Regions from separate parts of the Streptomyces sp. NPDC058646 genome, predicted to be linked through region 2. Evidence: predicted binding sites of a transcription regulator. Region 2 holds the regulator's gene; each other region holds the start of a gene.
What was found. The regulator HrcA, encoded in region 2, represses chaperone genes, less so after heat shock. The targets are predictions, from matches to a motif close to TTNGCACTCNGNNNNNCNGAGTGCNAA.
Positions count from the first base shown of each region.

Region 1: the regulator HrcA is predicted to act here: its motif matches at 1,562-1,588, upstream of groL (chaperonin GroEL).
Region 3: the regulator HrcA is predicted to act here: its motif matches at 1,907-1,933, upstream of groES (co-chaperone GroES).

Region 1 is NZ_JBHXRK010000016.1:118,215-123,135, forward strand. It holds gene thrC (threonine synthase) at 1-468, shown strand, start outside; gene ACFWUZ_RS20735 (MoaD/ThiS family protein) at 505-780, shown strand; gene ACFWUZ_RS20740 (cold-shock protein) at 1,178-1,384, shown strand; gene groL (chaperonin GroEL) at 1,717-3,339, shown strand; gene ACFWUZ_RS20750 (hypothetical protein) at 3,462-3,713, opposite strand; gene ACFWUZ_RS20755 (phosphoribosylanthranilate isomerase) at 3,919-4,536, shown strand; gene ACFWUZ_RS20760 (beta-glucanase) at 4,606-4,921, shown strand, end outside.
Region 2 is NZ_JBHXRK010000011.1:136,947-141,867, forward strand. It holds gene ACFWUZ_RS15990 (16S rRNA (uracil(1498)-N(3))-methyltransferase) at 1-260, opposite strand, end outside; gene ACFWUZ_RS15995 (nitronate monooxygenase) at 257-1,348, opposite strand; gene dnaJ (molecular chaperone DnaJ) at 1,550-2,686, opposite strand; gene hrcA (heat-inducible transcriptional repressor HrcA) at 2,687-3,703, opposite strand; gene ACFWUZ_RS16010 (MBL fold metallo-hydrolase) at 3,851-4,576, shown strand; gene ACFWUZ_RS16015 (DUF3097 domain-containing protein) at 4,605-4,921, shown strand, end outside.
Region 3 is NZ_JBHXRK010000060.1:8,156-13,076, reverse strand. It holds gene ACFWUZ_RS35730 (FtsW/RodA/SpoVE family cell cycle protein) at 1-1,048, opposite strand, end outside; partial or broken gene ACFWUZ_RS35725 (response regulator transcription factor) at 1,443-1,789, opposite strand; gene groES (co-chaperone GroES) at 2,077-2,385, shown strand; gene groL (chaperonin GroEL) at 2,519-4,147, shown strand; gene ACFWUZ_RS35710 (ester cyclase) at 4,234-4,921, opposite strand, start outside.

The sequences.
Region 1 (4,921 bases), on a different contig from region 2:
AAGCTCGGCCTCGTCGAGGACAAGCCGTACAAGATCTTCGGCGCCCAGGCCGAGGGCTGCTCCCCGGTGTCGGCCGCCTTCAAGGCCGGTCACGACGTGGTCCGCCCGCAGAAGCCGAACACCATCGCCAAGTCGCTGGCCATCGGCAACCCGGCGGACGGCCCGTACGTCCTGGACATCGCGCGGCGCACCGGCGGATTCGTCGAGGACGTCAACGACGAGCAGGTCGTCGAGGCCATCAAGATCCTCGCGCAGACCGAGGGCATCTTCGCCGAGACCGCCGGCGGCGTGACCGTCGGCGTGACGAAGAAGCTCATCGAGAACGGGCAGCTCGACCCGGCGCTGACCACCGTCGTCCTGAACACCGGTGACGGCCTCAAGACCCTGGAGGCGGTGGCCGCGGACAGCGGCCAGACCGCGACCATCCGCCCGAGCCTGGACGCCTTCCGCGCCGCCGGACTGGCCTGACCATCTCCTCCTGCTCCCCGGAAAGGCAGTAGCGCCATGAGCGTCAACGTCCGCATCCCCACCATCCTGCGCACCTACACCGGCGGCCGGGCCGAGGTGTCCGCCGAGGGTGCCAACCTGGCCGAGGTCATCGAGTCCCTGGAGAAGAACCACCCGGGCATCGCCGCGCGCGTCCTGGACGACCAGGGCAAGCTGCGCCGCTTCGTCAACGTCTACGTGAACGACGACGACGTGCGGTTCGAGGGCGGCCTGGAGGCCGTGACCCCGGACGGTGCCGGCGTCTCGATCATCCCGGCCGTCGCGGGCGGCTGACCTTCCCGTAGGTGACGCGCAAAAACGTAATTGCCCCCTCCGCTAAAAAGCGGAGGGGGCAATTCAGCTTGATTGGGCGCGGTAGGGTTGGGGAAGTCCCCTCCGCTGTTCTTGCCCGCCGCATATGAACGGGTCGCGTGAGGGTCGACATCGGGTCAATGTGCAAGTGCGGTATGGGGCTTTGGCGCAATATGCCTGGCCCGAGTTGCCCTGGGATATGGCAAATTTTCACTTTATTTCTGTGTTTCTGGGTGTCCAGAATTCTCGTGGGATTGACCTGTTGCAGACAGCACTCGCGCAGATACATTCAGCCTCGGTCGACGCGTTCCGACGCAAGTGATGACCCGGGACCGCGAAGTGCGTTCCTGCGCAAGGGCCAGTAATAGGGGAGTTAGGCATGGCTCAGGGCACCGTCAAGTGGTTCAACGCGGAGAAGGGCTACGGCTTCATCGCGGTCGACGGTGGTGCGGATGTGTTCGTCCACTACAGCGCCATCCAGATGGACGGGTACCGCACCCTTGAAGAGGGTCAGCGGGTCGAGTTCGAGATCTCGCAGGGCCAGAAGGGTCCGCAGGCGGACATGGTCAAGCTCGCACTCGGCTAGTCCTGGCGCGATCGACCGCCCACGCACTGTGTTCGACGTACGAGGGGCCCACATCCTGGACACGGGATGGGGGCCCCTCGTGCGTTGTGGCCGGTCGGCCCCTGTCCTGTCCGGTTCCTCGCCCGGCGTTGCCCGAAGCCGCTTGCACTCGCGGGGGGCGAGTGCTAATCATTGGCGTTAGCACTCTCCAAGCGAGAGTGCTACCAAAACGAGGACCGGGCCGGTGAGGCCCGCAGGTCCGGCGGGAAGGAACCGCCGGGCACGCAGGCCGTCCGTCGCGGGCGCGGGCGCGGTCCGGAGCAATCCACCCCTGTCCGGGAGGACCACTTCAGATGGCCAAGATCATTGCGTTCGACGAGGAGGCCCGGCGCGGTCTCGAGCGTGGGATGAACCAGCTCGCCGACGCCGTCAAGGTCACCCTTGGCCCCAAGGGTCGCAACGTCGTCCTTGAGAAGAAGTGGGGCGCCCCCACGATCACCAACGATGGTGTCTCCATCGCCAAGGAGATCGAGCTCGAGGACCCGTACGAGAAGATCGGCGCCGAGCTGGTCAAGGAAGTCGCCAAGAAGACGGACGACGTCGCCGGCGACGGTACGACCACCGCCACCGTGCTCGCCCAGGCGCTCGTCCGCGAGGGCCTGCGCAACGTGGCCGCCGGCGCCAACCCGATGGCCCTCAAGCGTGGTATCGAGAAGGCCGTCGAGGCCGTCTCCGCCGCCCTGCTCGCCCAGGCCAAGGACGTCGAGACCAAGGAGCAGATCGCTTCCACGGCTTCCATCTCCGCCGCCGACACCCAGATCGGCGAGCTCATCGCCGAGGCGATGGACAAGGTCGGCAAGGAAGGCGTCATCACCGTCGAGGAGTCGCAGACCTTCGGTCTGGAGCTCGAGCTCACCGAGGGCATGCGCTTCGACAAGGGCTACATCTCGGCGTACTTCGCCACCGACATGGAGCGTATGGAGGCGTCGCTCGACGACCCGTACATCCTGATCGTCAACTCCAAGATCGGCTCGGTCAAGGACCTGCTGCCGCTCCTGGAGAAGGTCATGCAGTCCGGCAAGCCGCTGCTGATCATCGCCGAGGACGTCGAGGGCGAGGCCCTGTCGACCCTGGTCGTCAACAAGATCCGTGGCACCTTCAAGTCCGTCGCCGTCAAGGCCCCGGGCTTCGGTGACCGCCGCAAGGCCATGCTCGGCGACATCGCCATCCTCACCGGTGGCACCGTCATCTCCGAGGAGGTCGGCCTCAAGCTGGAGAACGCCGGTCTCGACCTGCTCGGCCGCGCCCGCAAGGTCGTCATCACCAAGGACGAGACCACGATCGTCGACGGTTCGGGCGACAGCGACCAGGTCCAGGGTCGCGTCAACCAGATCCGCGCCGAGATCGAGAACTCCGACTCGGACTACGACCGCGAGAAGCTCCAGGAGCGCCTCGCGAAGCTGGCCGGCGGCGTGGCCGTCATCAAGGCCGGTGCCGCGACCGAGGTCGAGCTCAAGGAGCGCAAGCACCGCATCGAGGACGCCGTCCGCAACGCGAAGGCGGCCGTCGAGGAGGGCATCGTCGCCGGTGGTGGCGTGGCCCTGCTGCAGGCCTCCTCGGTCTTCGAGAAGCTCGACCTGTCGGGTGACGAGGCGACCGGCGCCAACGCCGTGAAGCTCGCGCTCGAGGCCCCGCTGAAGCAGATCGCCGTCAACGGTGGTCTCGAGGGTGGCGTCGTCGTGGAGAAGGTCCGCAACCTCACCGTGGGCTGGGGCCTGAACGCCGCGACCGGCGAATACGTCGACATGATCGCCGAGGGCATCATCGACCCGGCGAAGGTCACGCGTTCCGCGCTGCAGAACGCCGCGTCGATCGCCGCGCTGTTCCTCACCACCGAGGCCGTCATCGCCGACAAGCCCGAGAAGGCCGGTGCCCCCGCGGGCGGCGGCATGCCGGGCGGTGACATGGACTTCTGATCGGCCCCTGGCTGATCGGCTGTTCTCGAACCGAGGGCGGCACCCACTCCGGACGGAGCGGGTGCCGCCCTCGGGCGTTCCACCGGGCCCGCTCCGTACGGGAAGCCGCCGGGCCGCGCCCTTCAGAACGCCGTGTCGAGGGTGCAGCCGAAGGGAGCCGGTACGCGCAGCGCCTCGCCGAAGGACACCGTCGTACGGGAGCGGTAGCCGTGCGGGGACGGGTCGTGGAAGCAGGTGATCTCCACGTCCTGCAGGTCGACGACCAGGTAGACCGGGACGAGCAGGCCGTGGACGTCCAGCTTCTCGTTCCAGTCCGCGTCCTTCGCGGAGACCGACGTGAACTCGGCGACCAGCGACAGGGCCGCCCCGTCCACGGGAACTCGAAGAGGAACGGCGCGACGTCCGTCACGTGGTTCTCGGGAGCGTGGGGCTCAAGCTGTCGGCGCAGCGTGCGCATCGGGCGGTAGTAGCGCAGCTTGGACCACGGTGACACGACGATCTTCCCCCGGATGAGCTTGGCGCGTGCCCGGTACTCGGGACGGGGCGGCGGTGGGGGCCCGGGTTTGGTTGACTCGGGGCATGAGCGAGAGCAGTGCACCCTTCGTCAAGATCTGCGGGCTGAAGACCGCCCACGACGTCGACGTGGCCGTGGCGGCCGGGGCCGACGCCGTCGGGTTCGTCTTCGCGCCCGGCAGCCCCCGCACGATCGGGGCCGGCCTGGCGCGCGAGCTGGGCGGGCGGGTGCCCGCCGGGGTGCTGACCGTCGGGGTGTTCCGCGGGCAGCCTCTGGAGGAGGTGCGGCGTCTCGCCGAGGAGAGCGGGGTGCGCGGGGTGCAACTGCACGGGGACGAGGGGCCCGCGTACTACGGGGAACTGCGGGCCCCCGGCCGGACCCTCCTGCGGGCCACCGCCGGGCACGTAAAGCGCTGCGGCGAGTACGGCGAGGACCTGCTGCTCCTCGACGCCCCCGACCCCGGCTCCGGCAAGCCCTGGAACTGGGGCTCCGCGGAGTTCACCGCTCCCGAAGGGCACTGGCTGCTCGCGGGCGGGCTCACCCCGGACAACGTCGGGGAGGCCCTGCGCAGCACCGGCGCGTGGGGCGTGGACGTGTCCAGCGGGGTCGAAAGGGAGCGCGGGGTGAAGTCCCCCGACCTGATCCGCGCCTTCGTGCGCGCGGCGCACCACCGCGGCGACTGAACGCAGTCGTGCGATCACTCTCGGCGAGAACCGGTGGTTGAGCCGGTTCCCGCCGGGCACAGCACAGGCATGGTCTCGGAAACGCTCGGATGGCTGCGGCGCCTGTCCCGCCGCCTCGCCCCGCGGGCCGGCGGGGGCCTGGCCCCCTTCAGGCCCCGCCCCGCCCCCGTCTTCACCGCCGACTTCGCCTCCTCCGACCAGTGGGTCGCCGGCCGTTCCTGGGCTTATCCCGACGGCGGCCCGGTCAACCCGGGGGACAACAAGCTCGACCACCTCGTCGCCGACCCCGCCTACAGCCGCAGCGGTGTCTTCCGCGCGACGCTGCGCCCCGACGGCAACTGGGACGCCGGGCTGCTCACCACCGAGGGCAGCGAGGACGGGTTCA
Region 2 (4,921 bases):
TTGGGGAGGGCCTGGACCACGGTGATGCGGACGGGAGGCTCCGGCTCCCGTCCGGCCGAGGCGACCGCCACCGTCAGGCGGTCCTTGCCCTCCGTGGATTTCACGACCCCCTCGGCCCAGCCGCCCCGGCCGTCCGTGAGGACGACGGCCTCGCCCGGGTTCAGCCGCTTCACGGACACCGCGTGCCGGCCCTCGGGGCCCTCCAGGACGAACTCCGGCCCCGCGGGGACCTCCTCGACCACGAACACCGGGGCCGTCATGACGCACTCCTCATCTGCCGTGTCTTCAACGCGTTCTGTGCCGTGGCCAGTTCGGCCGCGAGCACCTCGACCAGCTCTCCCGCCGGCAGCGCCCGCGCCAGCCGGTGCCCCTGGCCGGCCCACAGGGCCATGCCCTGCGGGTCCCCGGCCGCGGCGGCCGCCTTGCGCAGCCCCGAGGTCATGTGGTGGATCTGCGGGTAGGCGGCCGGGGCGTACGGACCGTGCTCCCGCATGAAACGGTTCACCAGGCCCCGCGCCGGGCGCCCGGAGAAGGCCCGGGTCAGTTCCGTACGGACGAACAGCGGGTCCGTCAGCGCCTTCTTGTGCAGCGGGTGGGCCCCGGACTCCGGGCAGGCCAGGAAGGCCGTGCCGAGCTGGGCCGCCTCGGCGCCCGCCGCGAGCAGCGCCGCGATCTGCGAGCCCCGCATCAGCCCGCCCGCGGCGATGATCGGGAGGCCCACGCCTTCGCGGACCTGCGCCACCAGCGCGAGCAGCCCCACGGCCGCGGTGCCGTCCGCCTGCGGATCGTCGCGGTGGGTGCCCTGGTGGCCGCCGGCCTCCACGCCCTGGACGCAGACGGAGTCGGCGCCCGCCTCCTGCGCGGCCCTGGCCTCGTCGACGGAGGTCACGGTGACGACGGTGTGCGTACCGGCCTTGCGCAGGGCGGCGAGGACCGCGGACGAGGGGCAGCCGAAGGTGAACGAGACCACCGGGACGGGGTCTTCGAGGAGGATCGCGAGTTTGGCCTCGTAGCCGTCGTCACAGGTGCCGATGATGTCGTCGGGGGCGAGGGAGACGTCGTACCAGCTCGCCTCGCCCGCCAGCTGGCCGCGGTACGTCTCCACCGCGGCCGGGTCCACGTATCCCGTCTGCGGCATGAAGAGGTTCACGCCGAAGGGGCGCCGGGTGAGTGCGCGCACCCGTTTGATCTCCTGGTACATGCCGTCGGCGGTCTTGTAGCCGCCGGCCAGGAAGCCCAGCCCTCCCGCCTCGCACACGGCGGCGGCGAGCGGCGGACACGAGGCGCCGCCCGCCATGGGAGCCTGCACGACCGGGTGGGGGGAGAGACCGTTCAGTGCGGTGGACATGGACTGCATCGTGCCATGTCCCGCTCATCGCACCGAATCTCAGCATTCGCCTGGCATAGTCCGCTTCCCCGGGGCCTCGCGCCCGCTCCGCACGGCCCCGCGGACATGCGTCGAGCCCGGCCCCGGAAGGTTCCCGGGGCCGGGCTCGTACGCGAGGTCGCGGGCCGGCCGGCGGCTCGCCGGCAGCCGCCCGGCGGGCTGTCAGCGGCCGTTGAAGGCGTCCTTCAGGCGGCTGAACAGACCCTGCTGCCCCGGCGCGAACTGGCCCGTGGGCCGCTCCTCGCCGCGCAGCTTCGCCAGCTGGCGCAGCAGTTCCTCCTGCTGCGCGTCCAGCTTGTTCGGGGTGATGACCTCGACGTGGACGATCAGGTCGCCGCGTCCGCCGCCGCGCAGGTGGGTGACGCCGCGCCCGTGCAGCGGGATCGACTGGCCGGACTGGGTGCCGGGCCGGATGTCGATCTCCTCCAGGCCGTCCAGCGTCTCCAGCGGGCACTTCGTGCCGAGGGACGCCGCCGTCATCGGGATGGTCACCGTGCAGTGCAGGTCGTCCCCGCGCCGCTGGAAGACCGTGTGCGGCAGCTCGTGGATCTCCACGTACAGGTCGCCGGCGGGGCCGCCGCCGGGGCCGACCTCGCCCTCACCCGCGAGCTGGATGCGGGTGCCGTTCTCGACGCCCGCCGGGATCTTGACCGTGAGGCTGCGGCGGGAGCGGACCCGGCCGTCGCCCGCGCACTCGGGGCACGGGGTCGGGACGACGGTGCCGAAGCCCTGGCACTGCGGGCAGGGGCGCGAGGTCATGACCTGGCCCAGGAAGGACCGGGTGACCTGCGACACCTCACCGCGGCCACGGCACATGTCACACGTCTGCGCGGAGGTGCCGGGGGCGGCACCCTCACCGGAGCAGGTGGTGCACACCACGGCCGTGTCGACCTGGATGTCCTTGGTGGTCCCGAAGGCCGCCTCGTCCAGCTCCAGGTCCAGGCGGATCATGGCGTCCTGGCCGCGGCGGGTCCGCGAGCGCGGGCCGCGCTGCGAGGCCTGGCCGAAGAAGGCGTCCATGATGTCCGAGAAGTTGCCGAAGCCGCCCGCACCGAAGCCGCCCGCACCGCCGCCGCCGGCGGCTGACAGCGGGTCGCCGCCGAGGTCGTAGGTCTGCTTCTTCTGCGGGTCCGAGAGCACCTCGTACGCGGCGTTGATCTCCTTGAAGCGCTCCTGCGTCTTCGGGTCCGGATTCACGTCCGGGTGGAGTTCGCGCGCGAGGCGGCGGAAGGCCTTCTTGATCTCGTCCTGCGATGCGTCGCGGCGCACGCCGAGAACGGCGTAGTAGTCCGTGGCCACTTACGACTCCGCCAGGATCTGTCCGACGTAACGTGCCACTGCGCGTACCGCTCCCATCGTTCCGGGGTAGTCCATGCGGGTCGGTCCGACCACGCCGAGTTTGGCGACTGTTTCGCCGCCCGAACCGTAACCGACCGAGACGACGGACGTGGAGTTCAGTCCCTCGTAGGCATTCTCATGCCCGATCCGTACGGCCATTCCCGACTCGTTGGCCTCGCCCAGCAGCTTGAGGAGCACGACCTGCTCCTCCAGCGCCTCCAGGACGGGCCTGATCGTCAGGGGAAAATCGTGTCCGAAGCGCGTGAGATTGGCGGTGCCGCCGATCATCAGCCGCTCCTCGGCTTCCTCGACCAGGGTTTCGAGGAGCGTGGCGAGCACGGTGGAGACCGTGCCGCGGTCCTCGGCCTCGAAGGACTCGGGGAGGTCCTGGACGAGCGGGGGCACGTCGGTGAAGCGCCGGCCGACGACCCTGCTGTTGAGCCGGGCCCGCAGATCGGCGAGGGAAGCCTCGCCGAAGGGGCTCGGGCAGTCGACCAGCCGCTGCTCGACGCGCCCGGTGTCCGTGATCAGTACGAGCATCAGGCGCGCGGGAGCGAGCGAGAGCAGCTCCACGTGCCGGACGGTCGACCGGGTCAGGCTCGGGTACTGGACGACGGCGACCTGCCGGGTGAGCTGCGCGAGCAGCCGTACCGTCCGGCCGACCACGTCGTCGAGGTCGACGGCGCCGTCGAGGAAGTTCTGGATCGCCCGGCGCTCGGGCGACGACAGCGGCTTGACCCCCGCCAGCTTGTCGACGAAGAGGCGGTAGCCCTTGTCGGTGGGGATCCGGCCGGCGCTGGTGTGGGGCTGGGCGATGTAGCCCTCTTCCTCCAGCACGGCCATGTCGTTGCGCACGGTGGCGGGCGAGACGCCGAGCCGGTGCCGCTCGGTGAGCGCCTTGGAGCCGACGGGCTCCTCCGTCCCGACGTAGTCCTGGACGATGGCGCGCAGCACTTCGAGTCTGCGTTCGCTGAGCATCGCGCACACCTCCAGCTGTGGTCCGTTGCCTTGTTCGTCGCCTGGTGACTGGCACTCTGTGCGTTCGAGTGCCAGAGATCCCCCGCTCAGTGTACGGCCGGGTGGTGAGACCCTGGCAAGGGCGGCCCGCCAGGGTAGCGTCGCGGCATGGACGTACGGTGGGAAGAGGCGGGCTGGGAACGGCTGACCGGGCGGGCCGGCCGCAGGAGGCTCCCGGTGTGGGATTGCACGGCGGGGCTGGTGGTGGGGGACGACTCGGTGCTCCTGGTAGACCCCGGTTCCTGCCTCCGCGAGGGGGCGGAGCTGCGCGAGCAGGCGGAGCGGCTGACGGGACGCCGGGTGACCCATATCGCATTCACACACGGACATTTCGACCATGTGCTGGGTGCTGCCGCCTTCGCCGGTGCCGAGGTGTTCGGGGCGGTGGGCCTGGACGCGGTGCTGTCCGTGGAGCGCGAGGAACTGCGGGAGAGCGCGGTGCGGCACGGCCTGGCGGCGTCCGAGGCCGCCGAGGCGACGGCCTCGCTGGTGCTGCCGCGCCACCCGGTGACCGGCGAGTGGACGCTGGACCTCGGCGGGCTCCAGGTGCTGCTGGCCAATGTGGGGCCCGGCCACAGCGGGCACGACCTCGCCGTCTTCGTGCCCGGCGAGCGCGAGGTGGTCTTCTGCGGGGATCTGGTGGAGGAGTCCGGCGAACCCCAGGCGGGCAGCGACGCGGCGCCTCGGCAGTGGCCCGCGGCGCTGGACCGGCTGCTGTCGCTGGGCGGGGAGGACGCGCTGTACGTACCGGGCCACGGAGCGGTGGTGGACGCCGGCTTCGTCCGTGAGCAACGCGCCACACTGGCCGCCCGTTTCGGCGTGTCGGAGGCGTGACGGCCGCGGCTCTCCTACTGTCGGCCGGATGCGCGAGTACTCCCCCGACCTGACCCCCCAGTGGAAGCGCCCCCGGGCCGTGCCGGAGGTGGCGGCGGAAACCGATCTGGTGGTGGAGGTCGCCGGTACGGACTTCTGCGGTGCGGTGGTGGCCTGCGAGGCGGGCACGGTCACGCTGGAGGACCGCTTCGGCAAGCGCCGGGTGTTCCCGATGGAGCCGCGCGGCTTCCTGCTGGAGGGGGCCGTGGTCACCCTGGTCCGCCCGTCACGGGCTCCGGCGGCCCCCGCGCGCACCGCGTCCGGTTCGCTCGCCGTGCCGGGTGCCCGGGCGCGGGTGGCCCGCGC
Region 3 (4,921 bases), on a different contig from region 2:
CGCCCACCGTCGTCAGGATGAAGTCGCTGCGCCCGGCGAACGCGATCAGCTCCGGGTGGCCCAGGCCCAGCCCGGTGCCGGAGACCCCGCCCGTGCCGAAGCTGAACAGCGCCTGCGCGGACTGGTCCGAGGTGACTCCCGGGGGCCGGGTCTCCCAGTAGTACGACAAGGGGTTGAGCCAGGCGGCCACGCGGGCCTTGACGTGCGGTTCCGTCGAGCCGACGACGAAGGCGCCCACCGAGGCCATGACCAGGCCGCACACGATCCAGCTGGTGCGCTCGGTGGCCACGTAGAGCATCACCACGAAGACGCCGAAGAAGATCAGCGACGTGCCGAGGTCGCGCTCGAAGACCAGGACGAGCATGGAGACGATCCACACGGTGATGATCGGGCCGAGCTGGCGCATGGGAGGCAGCCGCACGCCCAGGAACCTGCGGCCCGTCAGCGCCAGCGAGTCCCGGTGGATGACCAGGTAGCCGGCGAAGAAGATCGCGATCATGATCTTCACGAACTCGCCGGGCTGGAGCGAGAAGCCGAAGAGCTTGATCCAGCGCTTCGCGCCGTACGTGTCCGCGCCGAAGAACGCCGGTGCGATCAGCAGCACCAGCGCGACGGCCATCGTGATGTAGATGAAGCGCTGCAGCAGCCGGTGGTCGCGCAGCAGGGCCAGCACCAGGAGGCAGGCGGCGACCCCGACCACCGTCCACAGCAGCTGGCCCGGCGCGTTGGCGTCCGAGTTGTACCGCTCGATGTAGCCCTGGTCGAGGCGGTGCAGCAGGACCAGCCCGAGCCCGGTCAGCAGCATGGCGAGGGGCAGGATCAGCGGATCCGCGTAGGCCGCGAACCGGCGTACGCCCAGGTGCCCCACCAGGGAGAGCAGCGTCAGGCTGATGGTGAAGCCCGCCAGGTTCGCGGGCAGCTCCCCGTTCATCGCCAGGCCCGCGCAGACGTGCCCGGACACGGCGATGGCGACGACGAGGAGGAGCAGCAGTGCTTCGGTCCGGCGGCGGTGCCCCGCCGTCGTCAGGGGCCGCCTCAGTCCACGCACGGGATGCCGCCGCCGTCGGGGGAGGACGGGCCGGGAGAAGAGGCCGGCGCCGGCGGGGGCGTCGAGGGGGGTGACGCCTCACGTGAGACCGGTGCCGGTGCGCCCGGGGTTCCCGGTGCGCTCGGGCTCGCAGCGGACTTGGGTCCGATCTGCTCGGCAATGAGGCGCTTTATCTTCATATCATCTACGACGTTGATGTCCTCCCCTCGGTTCCTGCCGAAGCGCTCGACGGGGAGTGTCGAAAATTGCACTTTTCCGCCGGACGGGTTCTTCGCCTGCTCCACGAACGACAGCAGGTCCCATCCCCGGTCCGTCACCACGTCCTGTTTCGCGGCGTCGACCAGCTCCCTTAGCTTCCCCGGGTCGGTGAAGGTCCCGGCCGAGTTCAGCTTCTGAGGGCCCGGATGCGGGCGGCCAGGACCACGAAGGAGAAGGGTTTGGTGAGGTAGTCGTCCGCGCCGGAGTCCAGGCCCTCGGCCTCGTCCTGCTCGCCGTCCTTGGCGGTGAGCACCAGGACCGGGGTGGTGTCGCCGTGGGCGCGCATACGGGTGCAGATCTCGTGGCCGCTGACGCCGGGAGCGTGAGGTCGAGCAGGACGACGTCGTACGGGCCGCCGGCCAGGGCGAGGTCCGGGCCGCGGTGGCCGTCGTGCGCGACCTCGACCAGGTGCCCGTCGGCGGACAGCCCGCGCCGCAGGGATTCGGCCAGGCCGTCTTCGTCTTCGACCACCAGGATGCGCACGCCCCAGGCCTCACATATCGGGCGGCGGTGCCGGGGTTCGGCGGCTGTGGGGGGCGGTGCGGGGGTGTGCCGGGAGGTGTGGGGCGGTGGCCGGGGCGACACCACCGGCGGCGAGAATTGGCACTCGGCTTGACCGAGTGCTAATCGCCGGAATAGTGTCACACCTGGCACTCGCCCCGGGTGAGTGCCAACACAGCGACAGGCAGGTCCGGCACCCGCGACGACGGATCGACCTGGTCGCCACCTCAGACAGTTAACCCCGGATCTCCGAAGGGGGAGGTCGGATCGTGACGACCGCCAGCTCCAAGGTTGCCATCAAGCCGCTCGAGGACCGCATTGTGGTCCAGCCGCTCGACGCCGAGCAGACCACGGCCTCCGGCCTGGTCATCCCGGACACCGCGAAGGAGAAGCCCCAGGAGGGCGTCGTCCTCGCTGTGGGCCCGGGCCGTTTCGAGGACGGCCAGCGTCTCCCGCTGGACGTCAGCGTCGGCGACATCGTGCTGTACAGCAAGTACGGCGGCACCGAAGTGAAGTACAGCGGCGAGGAGTACCTCGTCCTCTCGGCTCGCGACGTGCTCGCGATCGTCGAGAAGTAATTCGCTTCAAGTTTTGATTTGAGCTGCGCCCCTGGTCACCCTGCTGATGCCGGGCGGCGAGGGGCGTAGTTCGTTCCAGGCGGTGGCGGTCGCGGTGAGCGGCCGATCGCAACGAGAGGACTGAACCGCTCCCATGCCGAAGATTCTGAAGTTCGACGAGGACGCCCGTCGCGCCCTCGAGCGCGGCGTCAACAAGCTTGCCGACACGGTCAAGGTGACGATCGGCCCCAAGGGCCGCAACGTCGTCATCGACAAGAAGTTCGGCGCCCCCACCATCACCAACGACGGTGTCACCATCGCCCGCGAGGTCGAGCTGGACGACCCGTACGAGAACCTGGGCGCGCAGCTCGTGAAGGAGGTGGCGACCAAGACCAACGACATCGCGGGTGACGGCACCACCACCGCCACCGTGCTGGCCCAGGCGCTGGTCCGCGAGGGTCTGCGCAACGTCGCCGCCGGTGCTTCCCCGGCCGCCCTGAAGAAGGGCATCGACGCCGCGGTCAAGGCCGTGTCCGAGGAGCTCCTCGCGACCGCCCGCCCGATCGAGGACAAGTCCGACATCGCCGCCGTGGCCGCGCTCTCCGCGCAGGACCAGCAGGTCGGCGAGCTCATCGCCGAGGCGATGGACAAGGTCGGCAAGGACGGTGTCATCACCGTCGAGGAGTCCAACACCTTCGGCCTGGAGCTGGAGTTCACCGAGGGCATGGCCTTCGACAAGGGCTACCTCTCCCCGTACATGGTCTCCGACCAGGAGCGTATGGAGGCCGTCCTCGACGACCCGTACATCCTGATCAACCAGGGCAAGATCTCCTCCATCCAGGATCTCCTGCCGCTGCTCGAGAAGGTCATCCAGGCCGGCGCCTCGAAGCCGCTGCTGATCATCGCCGAGGACGTCGAGGGCGAGGCGCTCTCCACCCTCGTCGTCAACAAGATCCGCGGCACCTTCAACGCGGTCGCCGTCAAGGCCCCCGGCTTCGGTGACCGCCGCAAGGCGATGCTGCAGGACATGGCCACCCTCACCGGTGCCACCGTCATCGCCGAGGAGGTCGGCCTCAAGCTCGACCAGGCCGGTCTGGACGTACTGGGCTCCGCCCGCCGCGTCACGATCTCCAAGGACGACACGACCATCGTCGACGGTGGCGGCAGCCACGAGGAAGTCACGGGTCGCGTCAACCAGATCAAGGCCGAGATCGAGTCCACCGACTCGGACTGGGACCGCGAGAAGCTGCAGGAGCGCCTGGCGAAGCTCGCCGGCGGCGTCTGCGTCATCAAGGTCGGCGCCGCCACCGAGGTGGAGCTCAAGGAGAAGAAGCACCGCCTCGAGGACGCCATCTCGGCGACCCGCGCCGCGGTCGAGGAGGGCATCGTCTCCGGCGGTGGCTCCGCGCTCGTCCACGCCGTCAAGGTCCTCGAGGGCAACCTCGGCCTGACCGGCGACGAGGCCACCGGTGTCGCGGTCGTGCGCCGCGCCGCCGTCGAGCCGCTGCGCTGGATCGCCGAGAACGCCGGTCTCGAGGGTTACGTCATCACCTCGAAGGTCGCCGAGCTCGACAAGGGCCAGGGCTTCAACGCCGCCACCGGCGAGTACGGCGACCTGGTCAAGGCCGGCGTCATCGACCCGGTCAAGGTGACCCGTTCCGCGCTGGAGAACGCCGCCTCCATCGCCTCCCTGCTGCTCACGACCGAGACCCTGGTCGTCGAGAAGCCGGCGGAGGAAGAGGGCGACGCCGGTCACGGCCACGGTCACGGCCACAGCCACTGAGGCACCGCCGAGGCTGACGCCTGAGGCATGAGAAGGCCCCGGTCACCGCTGCCGAGCGCGGGTGACCGGGGCTTTCCCGTCTCCGGCTAGCCGGGCACGGCGGGCATCATGCCCATCTGGCGCATGAGGGCGGGGGCGTCGAAGTACCACCAGCTCTCCGCGATCCGGCCGTCCTCCATGCGGAAGGTCGTGCAGCCCGACATGCTGCATTCCTTGCCGTCGGACGCGACCCCCATGAACTCGCCCTTCTGGGTTCCCTTCCAGTCCCACAGGGTGGTGACGCAGTCTCCCTCGGCGATCTGCCGGGTCAGGTCGAAGGAGAGGTCGAAGGCGTCGCGCCACATGCCGATCGTCTGGCGGACGCCGTCGCGGCCGGTGCCCCGGCCCTGCGACTCCATGACGTCGTGGTGGACGCAGTCGGCCGTGAAGCACTCCTCCAGTGCCGCGTAGTCGCCCTTCGTGATGATGTCCTCGAAGACCCGGTTCACGAGCATCTTGTTGAGGTACTCGTCGCGGACCACGTCGAGGTTCATGAACTTCGGCATGCCGTCGCAGAGGGCGACCATCTCCTGGAACATCCGGTCGGTCTCCGGGAGCTGAGAGTTCTTCATCGCCTCCTCGTACGACGGGAATTCGACGAGGTCGAGGTAGTGGGTCCCGGAGTCCCGGTCCCGGCCGATCATGGTGTGGGTGACCGTGCGCTTTCCGCTGGTCTCCGCCGCGTAGCGGTCGATGAGCGAGTTCACCTCGTCGAACCGCGTGGTCTCGTAGTCG